2 linked regions of the Aromatoleum aromaticum EbN1 genome follow. The protein of the gene in region 1 interacts with the protein of each later gene in a pairwise test. Links are inferred from orthologs where the notes say so. Each region holds a gene or a part of one and is shown in the gene's direction. Other genes may lie near its edges. The genes, in order: prmA and rplK.

Evidence for each region.
Region 2: the proteins of prmA (region 1) and rplK interact in binary tests that used the Escherichia coli proteins (3 or more experiments, as listed by UniProt). The link is inferred for Aromatoleum aromaticum EbN1 from one-to-one orthologs.

What each region holds. Positions count from the first base shown.
Region 1 is NC_006513.1:873,505-882,332, forward strand. Bases 2,070-5,053 are described here. They hold prmA (50S ribosomal protein L11 methyltransferase), read left to right. Parts: upstream 2,070-3,100; coding sequence 3,101-4,006; downstream 4,007-5,053. Other genes in these bases: accC (acetyl-CoA carboxylase biotin carboxylase subunit), read left to right, coding at 2,070-3,078; EBN1_RS04200 (DUF3426 domain-containing protein), read left to right, coding at 4,006-5,053. Also shown: EBN1_RS04175 (TlpA family protein disulfide reductase), read left to right, coding at 1-528; aroQ (type II 3-dehydroquinate dehydratase), read left to right, coding at 591-1,082; accB (acetyl-CoA carboxylase biotin carboxyl carrier protein), read left to right, coding at 1,132-1,584; more of accC, read left to right, coding at 1,714-2,069; more of EBN1_RS04200, read left to right, coding at 5,054-5,085; EBN1_RS04205 (diacylglycerol kinase), read left to right, coding at 5,148-5,540; EBN1_RS04210 (nucleotidyltransferase family protein), read left to right, coding at 5,797-6,825; EBN1_RS04215 (outer membrane lipoprotein), read right to left, coding at 7,128-7,610; EBN1_RS04220 (carbohydrate kinase family protein), read right to left, coding at 7,616-8,551; EBN1_RS04225 (HIT family protein), read right to left, coding at 8,653-8,828. UniProt on the Escherichia coli protein: Methylates ribosomal protein L11.
Region 2 is NC_006513.1:2,236,737-2,247,589, forward strand. What follows is about bases 7,599-10,363. They hold rplK (50S ribosomal protein L11), read left to right. Parts: upstream 7,599-8,647; coding sequence 8,648-9,079; downstream 9,080-10,363. Other genes in these bases: secE (preprotein translocase subunit SecE), read left to right, coding at 7,662-8,009; nusG (transcription termination/antitermination protein NusG), read left to right, coding at 8,012-8,545; rplA (50S ribosomal protein L1), read left to right, coding at 9,082-9,780; rplJ (50S ribosomal protein L10), read left to right, coding at 10,016-10,363. Also shown: EBN1_RS10600 (hybrid sensor histidine kinase/response regulator), read right to left, coding at 1-1,595; EBN1_RS10605 (ABC transporter substrate-binding protein), read right to left, coding at 1,592-2,524; EBN1_RS10610 (response regulator transcription factor), read left to right, coding at 3,057-3,683; EBN1_RS10615 (FAD-binding oxidoreductase), read right to left, coding at 3,820-5,229; EBN1_RS10620 (Lrp/AsnC family transcriptional regulator), read left to right, coding at 5,350-5,829; tuf (elongation factor Tu), read left to right, coding at 6,296-7,486; more of rplJ, read left to right, coding at 10,364-10,516; rplL (50S ribosomal protein L7/L12), read left to right, coding at 10,556-10,853. UniProt on the Escherichia coli protein: Forms part of the ribosomal stalk which helps the ribosome interact with GTP-bound translation factors.

The sequences.
Region 1 (8,828 bases):
CACCTCATCATCGTCGCCGTCGCAGTGTTCGCGGGGGTGGCCGGTTTCCTGGTTTCCCGCGGCACGTCCGATCCGGTCCCTGCCGCGCAGGTCGATCCGGCGGCCGGGAACGCGATTCTCGCGCTGACGCTGCCTGATTCGAGCGGCGAGCTGCAGGCACTGCAGCAATGGCGCGGCCGCGTGCTGGTGGTCAACTTCTGGGCGACGTGGTGCCCGCCGTGCCTGACGGAGATTCCGGACTTTGCCGCGGTCAGCCGCGGCTTCGCCGATTCCCCGGTCCAGTTCGTCGGCCTCGGCATCGACAAGGCCGAGAGCGTGCGAAAGTTCCGCGAAGAGCATGACGTCCCGTATCCACTCCTGATCGGCACGCCGCAAACGCTGGAGCTGACGAGGGCGCTCGGAAATGCCGTGCAGGCGCTGCCTTACACGATCATTTTCGATCGTGCCGGAAAGATCGCGCACATCAAGCTCGGCACCTTGAATCGTAGTGAACTAGAAGGCAAAATCCGCGCACTCCTCGACCAGTAATTCACCGGAGCGCGCCGCGTGGCACTGGACAAAATGCGCCTAATTGCGGCAAACTTGCCGGCATGACGCGCCAAAAACGCAGTAAAAACCCAGATGCCGCGCCCCCGCCGCAGCCCCGGATCCTGGTCCTGCACGGACCGAACCTCAACCTTCTCGGCACCCGGGAGCCTGACGTCTACGGCCACACGACGCTTGCCGACATCCACTCCGCGATGGAAGCCCGCGGACGCGCCGAAGGCGTCCTGGTCGAGTCGTTTCAGAGCAACCACGAAGGCCAGCTGATCGACCGGGTACAGGCATCGCCGTTGGAAGAGATCAGCTTCATCATCCTCAATCCGGCCGCTTACGCTCATACCAGCGTCGCGCTGCGCGACGCCCTCCTCGCGGTCGCGATCCCGTACGTCGAAGTGCATCTTTCCAACATTCATGCCCGGGACACTTTCCGGCATCACTCCTATTTTTCCGACTGTGCAGCCGGCGTGATCTGCGGACTGGGGCCGTACGGCTACCTCGCGGCGCTCGAATACGCGCTGTCGCAGCTGCGGAAACCCTGACACAAACCCCCGGGCGCCCCGTGCGGCGGCGCCCCGCTCGGAGAACAGCATGGATCTGCGCAAGCTGAAGAAGTTGATCGACCTCGTCCAGGAGTCGGGCATTTCCGAACTGGAAGTCACCGAGGGCGAAGAGAAAGTCCGTATCGCCAAACACAGCACCGCCCCCGTTTCGAACTACCTCGCGCAGATGCCGGCGAGCGTGCCGCAATTTGCGGCTGCCCCGGCTCCGGCGATCGTGCTGACCCCGCCGGTCGATGACGCACCCGAAGGCATGATCGTGAAATCGCCGATGGTCGGCACGTTCTATCGCGCCTCGGCGCCGGGTGCGAAACCCCTCGTCGACGTCGGCCAGGCCGTCGCCATCGGCGACCGCCTGTGCATCATCGAAGCGATGAAGCTGATGAACGAAATCGAATCCGAGTTCACCGGGACGGTGAAGGCGGTCCTCGTCGAAAACGCCCAGCCGGTCGAATACGGCCAGCCGCTCTTCATCATCGCCTGAACGCCCTCATGTTCGAAAAGATACTGATCGCCAACCGTGGTGACCAGCCGCCGGCAGGCGGCGCAGCGGCGCAGCCAAATCGCGCGGTACGCGCAGCGTCCGAGCGCGATTTCGCCGCGGAGGCACCCCATGTTTGAAAAGATCCTGATTGCCAACCGCGGCGAAATCGCGCTGCGCGTGCTGCGCGCGTGCCGCGAGCTGGGTATCCGCACCGTTGCGGTGCACTCGGTCGCGGACACCGAAGCGAAGTACGTCAAGCTCGCCGACGAGTCGGTGTGCATCGGTCCGGCGCAATCGGCGCTGAGCTACCTGAACGTCCCCGCGATCATTTCGGCAGCCGAAGTCACCGACGCCGAAGCCATCCATCCGGGCTACGGTTTCCTGTCCGAGAACGCCGACTTCGCCGAACGCGTCGAGCAGTCCGGCTTCGTCTTCATCGGCCCGCGCTCCGACACGATCCGGCTGATGGGCGACAAGGTCAGCGCCAAGGATGCGATGAAGGCCGCCGGAGTGCCGTGCGTGCCGGGTTCGGAAGGCGCGCTGCCCGAGGAACCGAAGGAGATCGTCAAGATCGCCCGCACCGTCGGCTACCCTGTCATCATCAAGGCGGCCGGCGGCGGCGGCGGTCGCGGGATGCGGGTCGTCCACACCGAGGCGGCGCTGCTCAACGCGGTCGCGACGACCCGTGCCGAAGCCGAGGCGGCGTTCGGCAACCCGATCGTCTATATGGAAAAATTCCTCGAGAACCCGCGTCACATCGAGATCCAGGTGCTCGCCGACGAACATGGCAACGCGGTCTATCTCGGCGAACGCGACTGCTCGATGCAGCGCCGCCACCAGAAAGTCATCGAGGAAGCTCCTGCGCCGGGCATCGATCGCAAGGCCATCGCGAAAGTCGGCGAGCGCTGCGCCGAAGCCTGCCGCACGATCGGTTACCGCGGCGCGGGCACGTTCGAGTTCCTCTACGAGAACGACGAGTTCTACTTCATCGAGATGAACACGCGCGTGCAGGTCGAGCATCCCGTCACCGAGATGATCACCGGCATCGACATCGTGCAGGCGCAGATCCGCATCGCGACCGGCGAAAAGCTGTGGTTCCGCCAGCGTCACGTCGAATTCCACGGCCACGCGATCGAGTGTCGCATCAACGCCGAGGATCCGTTCAAATTCACGCCCTGCCCGGGAAAGATCACGAACTGGCACACGCCGGGCGGACCTGGCATTCGCGTCGATTCGCACGTCTATAACGGCTACACGATCCCGTCGCATTACGATTCGATGATCGGCAAGCTGATCGCGTTCGGCGACACGCGCGAACAGGCGATCCGACGGATGCGGATCGCGCTGTCGGAAATGGCGGTCGAAGGCATCAAGACGAACGTGCCGCTGCACCAGGAGCTGATGCTCGATGCACGTTTCGTCGAGGGCGGCACGAGCATCCATTACCTGGAGCACAAGCTCGCCGAACGCAACGAAGTCAAGAATCTTGCCTGAGCAGGCCGCGGACGCGTACATCATGTGGATCTCGGTAACTTTGCAGGCCGAAGCGCACAAGGCCGAAGCGCTGTCCGAGGCGCTGATGGACGCCGGCGCGCTGTCGATCAGCATCGAGGACGCCGACGCCGGCACCGACGCCGAGAAGCCGCAGTTCGGCGAACCCGGGCATCATCCGGTCGGGCTGTGGGATCACAGCCGCGTAATCGCGCTGTTCGATGCCGACGCCGACCTCACCGTCGCCCTCGCCCGCGCGGCTGCCGACGCCGGCTTCGATGCGGTGCCGCCTTTCACGCTCGAAGAGATCGCCGAGCAGAACTGGGTGCAGCTCACCCAAAGCCAGTTCGAGCCGATCCGCGTCACCGATCGGATGTGGATCGTGCCGTCGTGGCACGCCGCGCCCGACCCGGCGGCGATCAACATCGAGCTCGATCCCGGCATGGCTTTCGGCACCGGCTCGCATCCGACGACGCGCCTGTGCCTGGAGTGGCTGTGCGACGCGGTGCAGCCGGGCGACAGCGTGCTCGACTACGGCTGCGGCTCGGGCATTCTCGGCATCGCGGCAGTGCGCCTCGGGGCGGGCGACGTGCTCGGCATCGACATCGACGACAAGGCGCTCGACGCCGCGCACGATAACGCCGCGCGCAACCACGTCGCGCTGCGGCTGCAGCACTCCCGCCAGCCACTCGACGCGCGCTTCGACGTCGTCGTCGCCAACATCCTGACGAATCCGCTGTGCGTGCTGGCGCCGCTGCTCGCCGCCCGGGTCGCTCCCGGCGGCAGAATCGCGCTGTCCGGCGTGCTCGAAACCCAGACCGAACAGGTGATCGCGGCATACGCGCCGTTCCTGCCGTTGCGCGTCGGTGCGGTACATGAAGGCTGGGCGCGGCTCGAAGGCGGCTCTCCGCGACAAACCGGGAGCCAGTGATGTTCGCGCGCTGCCCGGCCTGCCAGACGGTATTCCGGGTGCAGCCCGAGCAACTGCGCGCGCATCGCGGCGAAGTGCGCTGCGGACGCTGCTATGCGTCGTTCAATGCGCTCGATCGCGTGCTGCACGTCGCGCCCGCCGTATCGGCACCCACCCCACCCGCAATTTCCCAACCGCCCGCTGCCGCAGCGCCCCGCCCTGTCGAATCGGTTCCGGAGCGCGACGACCGCTTCTTCATCCTCGACGACCTGCCTTCGGCTCCGGAAGTGACACGACAGGGGGCTGATGACCGAACAGAGTTCGAGGCACGCGATCACCGCGAACCCGTCGTGCCACGCGACGGGCATTTTTCCAGCGCAACGGACGCCACAGCGGCCGAAGGTCACCCCGTGCCGCCGATCCGGCGCACGCGCGTCGTCGGCATCGCGCCGACACCGCTCGGCGCCCCCGCTGCGCCCGCAAGCGCGGCACTGCCGAAGCGCCAGGATGACGAACCGCCGACCGCATCCGCTTCCTCCCGCGCGGGGGCAACCGATGCGGCGCACGACCGCGAACATCTCGACGCGACCTACGGCCCGCCGGCTTCGTCCGGCAGGCGCTGGCTGTCCGGACTGGGAGTCGGCATGCTGCTTGGCACGCTGGCGGTGCAGAGCGCCTTTGTCTTCCGTGACGACATCACCCGCAAGTGGCCGCAGTTGCGCCCCGCCTATCTCTCCGCGTGCGCGCACCTGAAATGCACGCTCCCGCTGCCGCGCCTCGCCGGTGCGATCAGCATCGAAGCTTCCGAACTGCAGTCGGAGCCGGGGCGCGTCGCGCGCTTCGTGCTGAACGCGACGATCCGCAACCGCGCTCCTCACCCTCAGGCGTATCCGCATCTCGAACTGACGCTGACCGACGTCCAGGACCAGCCGCTCGTGCGCCGCGTGCTCGGGCCGGCGCAGTGGCTCCCCGCCGGCTTCCTCGAACAGGGAAGCGCCGAACAAAAATTCGACACCGGACGCGACATCGTCGTGCAATTGCCGTTCGAGGCACCGGGCGTCGAAGCCACCGGTTACCGGGTCTATGCTTTCTATCCGTGAACCGGCCTGACCGCACGCGCTCGAGCGGCTGCCGAGCCCGTCTTCGACAACCTGGAATCCCGATGCAACATCTCTCCCCGGACACCCGCAAAAGCCCGTTCAAAGGCAAGACCGGCCTGATGCGGATCTGGAACGCCTTTCGCTACTCGTTCGCCGGCCTGCGCGCCGCATTCGAGCATGAAGACGCGTTTCGCCAGGAATGCCTGCTTGCCGCAGTGCTGATCCCGCTCGCGCTCTTCATGCCGACCGGCGGTGCGGGCAAGGCACTGCTCGTCGGCAGCGTGCTGCTGCTGCTGATCGTCGAACTCGTCAACTCCGCGATCGAAGCGACCGTCGATCGCGTCTCGCTGGAGCATCACCTGCTGGCCAAGCGAGCGAAAGACATCGGCAGCGCGGCGGTGCTGCTCGCGCTGGTCAATCTCGCGATAGTCTGGGGACTGGTGATCTTCGGTTGAAGCCGCTGGGCAAGGAGTGCGCGCGGCATGGCAGTGGCCAAGAGGCTGTTTGAGCGAAAGGTGGCGTGAGAAGAAACACCCGTGCTACAGGCGCCGGGCGCTTGCCACGCGGCGACAGCCACGGCCGGTTCTTCACCACGGCACTCGACTTGATATGTTTTTAATATTAAAAACGTATCAATCAGATATTGATTCCATTGTTTTTCCAGCAGTTTTCCTGCTATTTTGATTTTTACACTTTTACAGGAAAACGCTCATGAAGGCGCTTGATCATCAGCAACAGCTCTTCATGGTCGAATCCGACCAACTTTACCGTACGTGGATCGAAGCGCTCAGGCACGCCCGCTCCTATCGCTACGGCATGCGCTGGGTGTCGTCGAAAGGGCGGCAATACCTCGTGCGACGACACGACGCACGCGGCAATGGCAAGTCGCTCGGCCCACGCAACACCGAAACAGAAGCCACCTTTGCCGCGTTTACCGAAGGCAAGGCGCGCGCCGATGCGCGTTTGCAGCAGTTGTCGCGACGCATGAAGGAACAGGCCCGGTTAAACAAGGCCGCCCGGCTGGGCCGGCTGCCGACCATCGTCGGCGAGGTATTGCTGGCACTGGCAGCCTCGAATGTGGCGCGGGATTTCTGCGTGGTCGGCACACACGCGATTCACGGTTACGAGGCCATGGCCGGTGTGCACTGCCAGATGGAGTTGCTGGCGTCGGGCGATGTGGACCTCCTTTACGACCCGCGCCGACGACTTGCCCTCGTGACGGACAAACTGGAGGGTGACGGCCTGCTGGGCCTGCTGCAGAAGGTCGACGCCAGCTTCGAAAGGCTGCCGGACACCCGCTTTCGCGCTGCCAACAGCAATGGTTTCATGGTCGATCTCATCATCCCCGAACGCGACTTGCAGATCACGGAGGCCGTCACCTTCGGCGCCGACGATCTCGTCGCGGTCGAAGTCCCCAACCTGCACTGGCTCGTCAATGCACCAAAGCTGGACGTGGTCGCCATCGCCGCCAATGGCGCACCGGTAATGATGCGCGTCCCCGACCCGCGCGCCTTCGCCCTGCACAAGGCCTGGCTATCGCAGCAACCGGACCGCGAACCGGTCAAGAAGCGCCGTGACCGTGCACAAGCCGTGATGGTTGCAGCACTGGTGCAGACCCACCTGCCGGCGCTGCCCTTCGACACCGCCAGTCTCAAATTCTTCAGCGTCGACATGCTCGCCCGCGCGCGCAGCGCCATCGAGCAGGATTCAGACATCCGACTACCTGGAATCGATTTTTAGAACATGACCACGCTCATCAGTTTCTCGGCAGGGGCCGTGCTTTCTTCGTGCGCGCTTCGTCGTTTGAACGTAACCGTTCAGACCTCACCCGGATTTTCATTGGTTGCCCGGCGTAGTCTTGCGGGATAACGCCGGCTTCGAAGACGGCGTAATGCGATAAAGCTGAGCGATCATGACCTGCGACAGATGGACGAGGGGGCGCGATCGGGGCAAGAATGAGACGGGGGTGTCATTCGGCTGCAACCCCTCCCGGGCCCCGAGTGGCTTGCCGACCCGGGAGCGAAAAGACGCCACCGATGGCGTCAGCGCGTGACCCGCGTCGTGCCGGCGTCCCGCACCAGGCGAACACGTTCGCCGAGGCGGAAGTTCTCGCCGCCGTCCTCCTGCACCACTGCGAGCACCTGGCCGTTCTCGAGCCGCACGGTGACTTCGACGCCCGCCTGGCGCGTCGCACCTTCCTCGACCGCAGCACCTGCCAGACCGCCCGCCACCGCGCCAATCACCGTCGCGATCGCCTGCCCCCGCCCGCCGCCGACGCCGCTGCCTGCGATTCCGCCGACCGCCGCACCCGCAACCGGCCCCACCGGCGTCTTCGTGCCTTCGAGCTTCACCGCCCGCACCGCTTCGACCGTTCCGTACTGGACGACCATCGTGCGCCGCGCCTCGCCGCGCTGGTACGCGCCCCCGCCGAGTCCCGACGCGCAACCCGTCACACCGAGCGCCGCGACCAAAGCCGCGACCAGCGCCAGCCGTTGCGTTTTACTACGATTCAGATTCACTCTCATCCCGCTCACCATAACGCCTCTCCAAATGCTGCCGCATACCGTTCGGCAATGTCGTTGCGCGCGGGCGCATGGTTCTGCCCGCCGCGGTACCCGATCTTGATCGCCCCCATCACCGACGCGAGCCGCCCCGTCCGCTGCCAGTCGTAGCCGTTCGCAATGCCGTAAAGAAGCCCCGCGCGATACGCGTCGCCGCAGCCGGTCGGATCGACCAGCTGGTCGGGCGCGACACAGGGAATCGCGACGCACCGGCCTTCCGCGTAGATCTGCGAGCCTTCCGGCCCGAGCGTCACAACCAGCGCTTCCACCTCTTCGGCGAGCTCGGCGAGCGTGCGCCCGGTCTTCTCGCTCAGCAGCTTCGCCTCATAGTCGTTGACCGTGCAGTAACGAGCCAGTTTCAGGCATTCCAGCAGCTCGCCGCCGGAAAACAGCGGCATCCCCTGCCCCGGGTCGAACACGAACGGGATCCCCGCCTCGGCGAACTGCGACGCGTGGTTCAGCATGCCGTCGCGCCCGTCCGGCGAGACGATGCCGAGCTTCACGCCCGCAGCGTCCTGCACGCGGTTCAGGTGCGAATGGTTCATCGCCCCCGGGTGGAACGCGGTGATCTGGTTGTCGTCCAGGTCCGTCGTGATGAAAGCCTGTGCGGTGAATGTGGCGGGCACGTGCGTGACGTGATCGTCGCACAGCCCGAGCTCGCGCAGCCGTTCCCGGTACGCTCCGGCGTCGTCGCCGACCGTCGCCATGATCAGCGGATCGGCGCCGAGCAGCTTGAGGTTGTAGGCGATGTTGCCCGCGCAGCCGCCGAACTCCCGTCGCATGTCGGGCACGAGGAACGACACGTTCAGGATGTGGATCTGTTCGGGGAGAATGTGGCTCTTGAAGCGATCATGAAAGACCATGATCGTGTCGTAGGCGACGGAGCCGCAAACGAGAATGGACATGGCGCACCTGCCGGACGGAAAAGGCGGCCATTATAGAACTCTTGCGCCCCCGCCCGCGGACCGACCCACAGGCGCAGGCGCATGCCAGAACAGCGGGACGCTCAGATCACCGCGCGCAGCTTCGCCGCCATCTCTTCGAGCGCCTCGCGCGGCGGATTCTTCGCCGGCCACGCCAGCGCCAGCCCGTCGCCTTCCCAGCGCGGCAGCACGTGGATGTGGAAATGGAACACCGTCTGCGCCCCGGCCGGCTCGTTCGCCTGGAGCAGCGTCACGCCCT
Region 2 (10,853 bases), 1.4 Mb from region 1 along the record:
GACTGCGCGAGCGGATCGTCATCGACGAGCGCCACGCGTATGCCGGCCAGGTCTCCCGGCTGCCTGCAGGTCTCGCCCGGCTCGGCGTATTCGACCGGTTGCGCGACCGGGACTTCGATCGCAAACACCGACCCCCTGCCCGGACGGGAGCGGACCGCGAGGCGATGACCGAGCAGGTCAGTGAGGCGCCGCACGATCGCGAGCCCGAGCCCGAGTCCCTTGTCGCGCGAGCGGGCCGGATTGTCGAGCTGGATGAACTCCTGGAAGATGATTTCGTGCGCCTCGGCAGCGATGCCGACGCCGTTGTCGCGCACTTCGATCCGCACCCGCTCGCCTCGCCGCCGGCACGCGACGAGGATGTGGCCCTTGCGCGTGTAGCGCACCGCGTTGCTGACTAGGTTGCCGATGATCCGCTCGAACAGCACCGGATCGCTCTCGACCCACAGCGGCGTCGGTCGGGTTCTGAGCAGCAGGTCCTGCGTCCCCAGTCGCGGACGCTGTTCGGCGGCGATGCGGTCAAGGATCGGTTGCAGTGGAAAGACGCTGATGTGCGGCTCCAGCACGCCGGCATCGAGTTTCGAGATGTCGAGCAGGCTATCGAGCAGGTTCTCCATCGCTTCGGCCGAGGCCGCGATGCGCTCGACGAGGCGACGCGACGCCGGTGCGTGCGTGTGTTGCGACAGCTCGGCGATGAACAGGCCCAGCGCATGCATCGGTTGGCGCAGGTCGTGACTGGCGGCGGCGAGGAAGCGTGACTTCGACAGGGTCGCGCGCTCGGCTTCGTCCTTGCGTGCCCGCAGCTCCGCCGTGGCGTCCGCGATCTGGCGACTCATGTCCTCGTGCGCACTCGCGAGCTTCGCCGCCATCTGATTGACTCCTTCGGCGAGGGTGCGCAGGGTACCGCCGCCGATATCGGACAGCCGCGCGGAAAACTGGCCCCGCCCGATGCGTTCGACGGCGGACGCGACGCGCCGGATTGGGCCGGTGACGCCGCGGCTCATGTAGTGCGCAAGCACGAGGCTGCCGATCAGCACCATGAGGATCGCGGCGCTCCCGATGACCAACAGTTCGTTCTGCCGCGCGTTGAGCTGCGCGCGCGAGATGTCGACGACGACGGTGCCCAGCATCGGCGGAGTTCCGGCCCCGGACAGCGTGTCGAGGGCCGCTCCGTCGAAACCGTCGTCGAGATCGAGCGACGTCGGCAATACCGGCTCGATAACCCGCAGCGTCCCGCTCGCGGTAACGAGGCCCCGCGTCCATGCCGCGCGCGGCGGCAGCGGTAGCGTCGCATCGAGCTGTCCGCTTTGTGCGAGCGCGTCACCGTTGCGGTCGATGATCATCACGCCGAGGACGTCGGTTTCCGCGAGCATCGCTCCCGCAAGGCGCCGCAACGATTCCCTGTTGCCGGAGAACACTGCATATTCGCTCGCTGCCGCGAGTTGCCGCGCAAACGCCTGGCCCCGGGCAACATGGGCTTCACGGTGATCGGTGACCCGGGAGCCGGTGTAGAACGCGGTGAGCACGATTGCCAGCACGAGGGTCGGCAGCACTGCGACCAGCATCACGCGCGACCGGATGCCCCAGTTCCTGATCATTGCCTGGCATCCCTGCGGATCATCCGTGCGGCGATGTCCTCGGCCGGTTCGATGGTGATGCCCAGCGCGCGCGCGACGTTCTGGTTGATGCCGACCTCGAACTGGCGTGGCGGCTGTGGCGGCGGCAGTGCTCCGCCGGCGAGCACGGCACGGATCGCCTCCGCGGCCTGTGCGCTGATTTGCGCCGGTGTCGAGAACAGGCCGAGCAGCGCGCCCGCCCGAACATAGGCGGGCGAAAAACCGATCAGCGGCGAGCGGTGGCGGTAGCTCGTGAGCAGAATGTTCTGGATCGTATAGCTGTTGAACACGACGCGGTCGGGCAGTGCAAGCAGGATCGCGCGTTCGGCCAGCAGCCGCTCCAGCGCCGGATAGATTTCGCGGTCGGAGACAATGTTCTCGATCGTCACCACCATCTGCTGCTCGCGCGCGGCTGTGGCGAGCCGGGCGGCGAGATGCTGGCTGCGCGGTCCGGCGAGCAGCGCGAGCTGGCGCCACTCGGGAAGGGCTTCGGCAAGCAGCGCGATCTGCCGCTGCACCGGCTGGTCGAGGAACACTGCGGAGCGTCGGCCGGCTTCCGGCGCCGGGGCAGGGAGGTTCTCGAAGCTCTCGCGCGGCAACAGTGTGTGCAGCACCGGTTGACGCGGCGCCTGTTCGGCCACCGCCTGCGCCGCTTCGGCGCCGACCGTGACGATGATGCGGCTGTCGGCGATCGCGCCCGGGCTCACATCTTGCGTCTCCACGACTGCGATGTCGGCCGCCGCGACGTCCGGGGCGAGCGCTGCGCTGATCGCCGCGATCGTCTCTTCGTATGCTCCGCTGCGTTCACTGCTCACGAACAGCACGGCTGCAGCCGCGACGGCTTCTCCCCGGCCGAGGGTGGCGGCGAGGAAAAGCAGGGTGGCAAGGAAAACGCGGGGGCCGCGGGGCATGATCGGTATCGGGTCGAAACTCAGGTACGCCGCCTGGACGCGGTCGAGTGGTTGAAGTAAGGCGCTGCCCCGCGCCGGGTTCCGGATGCAGCCGTCGATCTCGACGGCTGCATCCGGACGGAGAACGGAAGCGGGGCGAGATGGTGCCCGAAAAATCCTCTCGTGCCTTCCTCGGGGGGCATGCGGGCCGGATTTTTGTTGCCGCCGGGAAGGTCGGTGAATTTCGTCGTCGCGGGATGCGTCTTATGCATGAGGAATCACTCGCGGCTGGTCTTTGCGGATTCGTCATAGCATGCCGCGGCCTATGACGCCATGCCTCGAGCCTGGACGGACGGGGGCCGCCATCGCGGTTTCCCCCTGCCGGCCGGGGTGATGCCATAACGCGGCCTCCGGCGATCGTGCCGTAATTCGCTGTTCCCGCATCCCACAGTGCTGCGGCCCGCAGTCGTCCCGCGCCGGGTCGTGCAAAACGTTTCGTTACATCTGCGCGTGCTATGCTTTCCGCCTGTTGCCGCCGCCTCCGGAGCAAGCAGTGACCCGAATACTCATCGTCGAAGACCATGCGCTCGTGCGCGAGGCGCTGGCGCATACTCTTGCCCGACTCGGAGAAGGGGTGGAATGCGTCGAGGCGAAAGGCTCGGAAGAGGCACTTGCCCAACTCGAGGAAAGTGCGGACTGGGACCTCGCGGTGATCGACCTGATGTTGCCCGACCTCAACGGTTTCGGTCTGCTGGCGGTGCTTGCACGGCGTTTTCCCGACGTGCCGGCGATCGTCGTGTCGGCGCTCGACGATTCGGCGACGATCAGGCGCGCGATGAGAGGCGGAGCTTCTGGCTTCGTGTCGAAGGCGAGTTCGGGCGAAGTGCTGAGAAGCGCGGTCAGATGCGTGCTCGAAGGCGGCATCTATGCGCCCAGTGAGCCAGAGGGCGGCGCGAAGCGCTCCGGTGCGCCGGCCAGCGAGCGTTTCGGGCTCACTGCAGGGCAGACGCGGGTCATGGAATTGCTGGCGCAGGGAAAATCCAATCGCGAGATTGCCGATCTGCTCGGATTGTCGGAAGGGACCGTCAAGGTGCATATGTCGGCGATCTTCCGTGCATTGCACGTCAGCAGCCGGGCGCAGGCACTGATCGTCATCGCCCGCCACGGACCGCGACTGTAGTTCGCGCCCGCGATGACGCAGCCGGCGAGCTGAGCAAGCAGGGCCTTCAGGGCAGCAGGCATGAGTCGGCGGCTGTGGCGGAGCCGCCGATGATAACCGGGTGGTCGCCGACGAATCGCTTCGCAGGAGCCTTGCTTTATCCGGCGGGCACGATTTTCCCCGGGTTCAGCAGGCCGTCCGGGTCGAGGGCCCGCTTGAGTGCGCGCATCGCATCGACCGCGTCGCGGCCATGTTCGGCGACGAGGAAATCCTGCTTGCCGAAGCCGATGCCGTGCTCGCCGGTGCACGTGCCGCCCATCGCCAGCGCGCGCTCGACGATCCTGCGGTTGAGCGCCTCGGCGCGCAGGATCTCCGCGTCGTCGTCCGGGTCGACGAGGACGACGGTATGAAAGTTGCCATCCCCGACGTGGCCGACGATCGGCGCGATCAGCCCGCTCGCGGCGATATCCTCGCGTGCGCCGGCGATGCAGTCGGCGAGCCGCGAGATCGGCACGCACACGTCGGTCGTCAGCCCACGGCAGCCCGGGCGCAGCGCGATGCACGAGAAATAGACGTCGTGGCGCGCCGCCCACAGTCGGGTGCGGTCCTCCGGATGCGTCGCCCAGTCGAAATCCTGGCCGCCGTTGTCACGGGCGATTTCCTGGACCATCTGCGCCTGCTCCTCGACGCTCGCCTTTGATCCGTGGAACTCGAAGAACAGCATCGGCGACTCGCGCAGCGTCGTCTTGCTGTAGCGGTTGATCGCCTGCACCGTCAGTTCGTCGAGCAGTTCGATGCGGGCGACCGGCACGCCGAGCTGGATCGTCTGGATCACGGTGCGCACCGCGCTGCCGACGTCCGGAAACGCGCAAACCGCTGCCGACACCGCCTCGGGCAGCGGATGCAGCCGCACGATCAGTTCGGTGATCAGCCCGAGCGTGCCTTCGGAGCCGATCATCAGGCGCGTCAGGTCGTAGCCGGACGACGATTTTCGCGCGCGTCCGCCGGTGCGTATGACGCGCCCGTCGGCAAGCACCACCTCCATGCCGAGAACGTTGTCGCGCATCGTCCCGTAGCGCACCGCATTGGTTCCCGACGCCCGCGTCGCGGCCATCCCGCCGAGGCTCGCGTCCGCTCCCGGATCGACCGGAAAGAAGAGTCCGCTGCCGTGCAGCGCGGCGTTGAGCTGCTTGCGCGTGATTCCCGGCTGAACGACCGCGTCCATGTCTTCGCCATGTACTGCGAGTACCTTGTTCATTTCGGAGAAATCGACGCTGATGCCGCCATGAAGCGGCAGGATGTGTCCCTCGAGCGAGCTGCCGGCGCCGAACGGAACGATCGGCACGCGATGTCTGCGGCAGGCGTCGACGATCGCAACGACTTCGGCCGTGTCATGAGGCCAGACGACGGCATCGGGCAGCATGTCCGGGAAATGCGATTCGTCGTGGCCGTGATGCGCGCGCACCGCGTCGGCGGTCGAAAAACGCGTACCGAAACGCGCGCCGAGCTCGCCGGCGAATGCGGCGGGCAACGGCTGGCGGGCGGCCGGAGCGTGGGGCAGGTTCATGCAGCTCTCCTCGTGATCGTGCGGCTCGTGCCGCATGCAATTATTGCTTCCGTGACGGATCTGTCCAATCTGCGCGATCATTCGCTCCATTTCAAAGCCGGGACGCGGCGCGGAGCAGTCATGAACGAATCGATCGACCGGACCGACCTGCGCATTCTCGAGCTGCTGCAGCGCGACGGGCGCCTTTCGAACGCCGACCTGGCGCAACAGGTAGCGCTGTCGCCGTCGCCGTGCCTGCGGCGCGTGCGCCAGCTCGAGCAGTCGGGTGTGATCCGCGGCTATGCCGCGCTGCTCGACTCACGGCGCCTCGGGCTGGGCCTGCAGGCCTTCGTCACGGTGACGCTCGAGAAACGGCGCGACACGCCGATGCATGCGTTTCATGCTGCCGTGCAGTCCGCGCCCGAAGTGCTGTCGTGCTTCGCACTGACCGGCGAGATGGATTACCTGCTGCACGTCGTTGCCGAGGATCTGGAGCATTTTTCGCGTTTTCTGATGGACCGCCTGCTCAAGCTCGACGGCATCGCGAACGTGAAATCCTCGTTCGTGCTCCAGTCGATCAAGAACACGACCGAGATGCCGCTCGCGCAGATCGCGCGCTGAACTGATTCTCGAAAAATATTTGACAGAGGCCGTTTGGCCCTCTATAGTCCAGCGCTTCGCTTGGAGGGGTTCCCGAGCGGTCAAAGGGATCAGACTGTAAATCTGACGGCACTGCCTTCGAAGGTTCGAATCCTTCCCCCTCCACCAGCAAGTTTTGTTGCCGGCTTCAGTTCGGTCTGATGACTGGCATCGGGTGTAATGCGGTTCGTCTGCGTTGTATGCGGGTGTAGCTCAATGGTAGAGCAGAAGCCTTCCAAGCTTATGACGAGGGTTCGATTCCCTTCACCCGCTCCAGGTTCGGCGGTGAGTTGTTTATCGGAGCCCATGTAGCTCAGTGGTAGAGCACTCCCTTGGTAAGGGAGAGGTCACGTGTTCAATCCACGTCATGGGCACCACAGCTTTTCTGCCGGCCTGGCGTAGCAGTCGATCGGTCCGGTTTTTCTGATTCTGAATATGAGGTGGCGGCATGGCGAAAGGCAAGTTTGAGCGGACGAAACCGCACGTAAACGTCGGGACGATCGGTCACGTCGACCACGGCAAGACCACCCTGACGGCGGCGATCACGACGATCCTGTCGAAGAAGTTCGGCGGCGAGGCGAAAGCCTACGACCAGATCGACGCGGCGCCCGAAGAGAAAGCGCGCGGCATCACGATCAACACCGCTCACGTCGAGTACGAGACGGCCAACCGTCACTACGCGCACGTCGACTGCCCGGGTCACGCCGACTACGTGAAGAACATGATCACCGGTGCCGCGCAGATGGACGGCGCGATCCTGGTGTGCTCGGCTGCCGACGGCCCGATGCCGCAGACGCGCGAGCACATCCTGCTCGCGCGCCAGGTCGGCGTGCCGTACATCATCGTGTTCCTGAACAAGTGCGACATGGTCGACGACGAAGAGCTCTTGGAGCTCGTCGAGATGGAAGTGCGCGAGCTGCTGTCGAAGTACGACTTCCCGGGCGACGATGTGCCGATCATCAAGGGCTCGGCGCTCAAGGCGCTCGAAGGCGACCAGAGCGACATCGGCGAGCCGGCGATCTTCCGCCTGGCCGAAGCGCTCGACAGCTACATCCCGACTCCGGAGCGCGCGATCGACCGCCCGTTCCTGCTGCCGATCGAAGACGTGTTCTCGATCTCGGGCCGCGGCACGGTGGTGACCGGCCGCGTCGAGCGCGGCATCGTCAAGGTCGGCGAGGAAGTCGAGATCGTCGGCATCAAGGCGACGGTCAAGACCACCTGCACCGGCGTCGAGATGTTCCGCAAGCTGCTCGACCAGGGCCAGGCGGGCGACAACGTCGGCGTGCTGCTGCGCGGCACCAAGCGCGAGGACGTCGAGCGCGGCCAGGTGCTGTGCAAGCCCGGTTCGATCAAGCCGCACACGCATTTCACCGGTGAAGTGTACGTGCTGTCGAAGGAAGAAGGCGGGCGCCACACGCCGTTCTTCAACAACTATCGTCCGCAGTTCTACTTCCGCACGACCGACGTGACCGGTTCGATCGAGCTGCCCGAAGGCACCGAGATGGTCATGCCGGGCGACAACGTGTCGATCACCGTCAAGCTGATGGCGCCGATCGCGATGGAAGAAGGCCTGCGGTTCGCGATCCGCGAAGGCGGTCGTACCGTCGGCGCCGGGGTCGTCGCCAAGATCATCGAGTAATTGCATATTGTCCTCATAGCGATTGCTTGATCGGAAGGCGTCTCGGAACAGAGACGCCTCGTAGTCTCTGCTGCAGGGGCATAGCTCAATTGGCAGAGCGTCGGTCTCCAAAACCGAAGGTTGGGGGTTCGATTCCCTCTGCCCCTGCCACTCCTTTCCGGGTATTCATATTTCGATGGCCGATAAGTTGAAGGTTGCGCTGGCTCTCGCGCTGATTGCGGCCGGTGTGGTCGGCTTTTACCTGCTTTCCGAGCAGGCGCTGGTTCTCCGCGTGCTGTCGGTTCTCGCCGGAGTCGCTGCCGGCGTGGCGGTCGCCTGGCAGTCCGAGCCGGGGCGGCGTTTTGTCGCGTTCGCGCGCGAGTCGATCACCGAAACCAAGAAAGTCGTCTGGCCGTCGCGCAAGGAAACGGTGCAGACCACGGGTCTGGTGTTCGCCTTCGTTGTCGTGATGGCGGTTTTTTTGTGGGTCACGGATAAGAGTCTGGAATGGGTGCTGTACGACCTGATCCTGGGGTGGAAGTAATCATGACGAAGCGCTGGTACGTGGTACATGCCTATTCGGGCTTCGAGAAGTCCGTCCAACGCGCCTTGGTGGATCGGATCAATCGCTCCGGAATGCAGGATTTTTTCGGTCAGATTCTAGTGCCGGTCGAAGAAGTCGTCGAAATGAAGAGCGGCCAGAAGAGCATTTCCGAGCGGAAATTCTTCCCCGGCTACGTCCTCGTCGAAATGGAAATGAACGACGAGAGCTGGCACCTCGTGAAGTCGACGCCAAAAGTCACCGGTTTCGTCGGCGGCACGGCAAACAAACCGTCCCCGATTTCCGAAAAGGAAGTCGAGAAAATCATGCAGCAGATGCAGGAAGGCGTGGAGAAACCGCGCCCGAAAGTGCTGTGGGAACTGGGCGAAGTCGTGCGCGTCAAGGAAGGCCCGTTCACCGATTTCCACGGCGCGGTGGAAGACGTTAATTACGACAAGAGCAAGCTGCGGGTGTCCGTGACGATTTTCGGTCGTGCGACGCCTGTCGAACTGGATTTCAGTCAGGTCGAAAAGACCTGACGCAGGCGGGCCTCCGGGCCCGGACGTGCCCGATGAACCGGGCGTAGCGAGGAGCGCCGGCCGTGGCCGGTGCGTTTGTACTCAAGACAGGAGCTAGCCGCAATGGCGAAGAAAATCACCGGCTATATCAAGCTGCAGGTGCCAGCTGGTAAAGCCAACCCCAGCCCCCCGATCGGTCCCGCACTCGGTCAGCGCGGCCTGAACATCATGGAATTCTGCAAGGCGTTCAACGCCCGGACCCAGGGGCTCGAGCCCGGTCTGCCGATTCCGGTGGTGATCACGGCGTTCGCCGACAAGTCCTTCACCTTCATCATGAAGACGCCGCCGGCGACGATCCTGATCAAGAAGGCTGCGAAGATCACGAAGGGTTCGCCGAAGCCGCACACCGACAAGGTCGGTTCGATCACGCGCGCCCAGGTCGAGGAAATCGCCAAGACCAAGATGGCCGATCTGACTGCTGCCGACATGGAAGCCGCGGTGCGCACCATCGCCGGTTCCGCCCGCAGCATGGGCATCACCGTGGAGGGGCTGTAATCATGACGAAGCTTTCCAAGCGTGTTCAGGCGCTGCGCACCAAAGTTGACCGCAACCGCACTTATCCCGTGACCGAAGCACTGGCGCTGGTCAAGGAATGCGCGACGGCCAAGTTCGACGAGTCGATCGACATCGCCGTGAACCTCGGCATCGATGCGCGCAAGTCGGACCAGCTGGTGCGCGGTTCCGTCGTGCTGCCCGCCGGTACCGGCAAGAGCGTCCGCGTCGCGGTCTTCGCGCAGGGCGACAAGGCTGAAGCGGCACGTGCAGCGGGAGCCGACGTGGTCGGTTTCGAAGATCTCGCCGAGCAGGTCAAGGCCGGCAACATCGATTTCGATCTGTGCATCGCCACGCCGGACGCAATGCGCGTCGTCGGCCAGCTGGGCCAGATTCTCGGCCCGCGCGGGCTGATGCCGAACCCGAAAGTGGGAACCGTGACGATGGACGTGACGACCGCGGTGAAGAACGCCAAAGCCGGTCAGGTGCAGTACCGCACCGACAAGGGCGGCATCATCCACGCGACGATCGGCCGGGCATCGTTCAGCACCGAAGCCCTGCAGCAGAACCTCGGCGCGTTGGTCGATGCACTCGTGAAAGCCAAGCCGGCCGCGTCGAAAGGTATTTACCTGCGTCGGGTGGCGCTGTCGAGCACGATGGGTTCGGGCGTTCGCGTCGAGCCGTCGAGCATCAACGCCGCCTGACAAGGCTGAAACTAGAACTTTGGGTCGCCCCGGCGCTGCGGTGCCGGGGCGAATCGTCAAAGACCGCAGGTGTGGTCGCTCTGTGACCGCTTAAGCATTCGACAATGGCCTGCGCAGACGGTGTACCCAGAACAGGATTCTGGCTGATTTTTCGGCCGCGCTCCTGATCCAGGTCGCCGTGGGTGCGAATCGCAGTTTTGCGGTTCGCGTGTGGACTTGAAAGGAGGAAAGGCCTGTGGGTCTCAATCTCGATGACAAGAAAGCCGTAGTGGCAGAGGTGTCGGCACAAGTGGCCAACGCACAGACCATCGCGGTGGCCGAGTATCGCGGCATAGCGGTGGGCGATCTCACCGGGCTGCGTGCCAAGGCCCGCGAATCTGGCGTTTACCTGCGTGTGTTGAAAAACACACTGGTACGCCGCGCGATCGCCGAAACGCCGTTTGCCGGGCTGTCGGACCAGCTGGTCGGTCCGCTGATCTATGGTATTTCGGAAGATCCGGTCGCTGCAGCCAAGGTGCTCAACGACTTTGCGAAGGGTAACGACAAGCTGGTGCTGAAAGCCGGTTCCTATGCGGGCAATACGCTCGACAAGGCCGGCGTGCAGGCGCTCGCATCGATCCCGAGTCGCGAAGAGTTGCTCGCCAGGCTGTTGGGCGTGATGCAGGCGCCGGTGACCGGTTTCGCTTGCACGCTGGCTGCCCTCGCGAAGAAACGCGAGGAAGAAGTGGCTGCCTGAGCGTTTTCCGAATAGTTTTCGATTTAGGAGTGTTTTGAAATGGCAATCAGCAAAGAAGACATCCTCGAAGCCGTCGGCTCGATGACAGTGATGGAACTGAACGACCTGGTCAAGGCGTTCGAAGAGAAGTTCGGCGTTTCCGCTGCCTCGATGGCCGTGGCCGCTCCGGGTGCCGGCGCTGCCGCTGCCCCGGTCGAGGAAAAGACCGAGTTCGACGTGATCCTGCTTGCCGCGGGCGAGAAGAAGGTCGAGGCGATCAAGGTCGTCCGTGCCGCCACCGGCCTGGGCCTGAAGGAAGCGAAGGACCTCGTCGACGGCGCGCCGAAGGCCGTCAAGG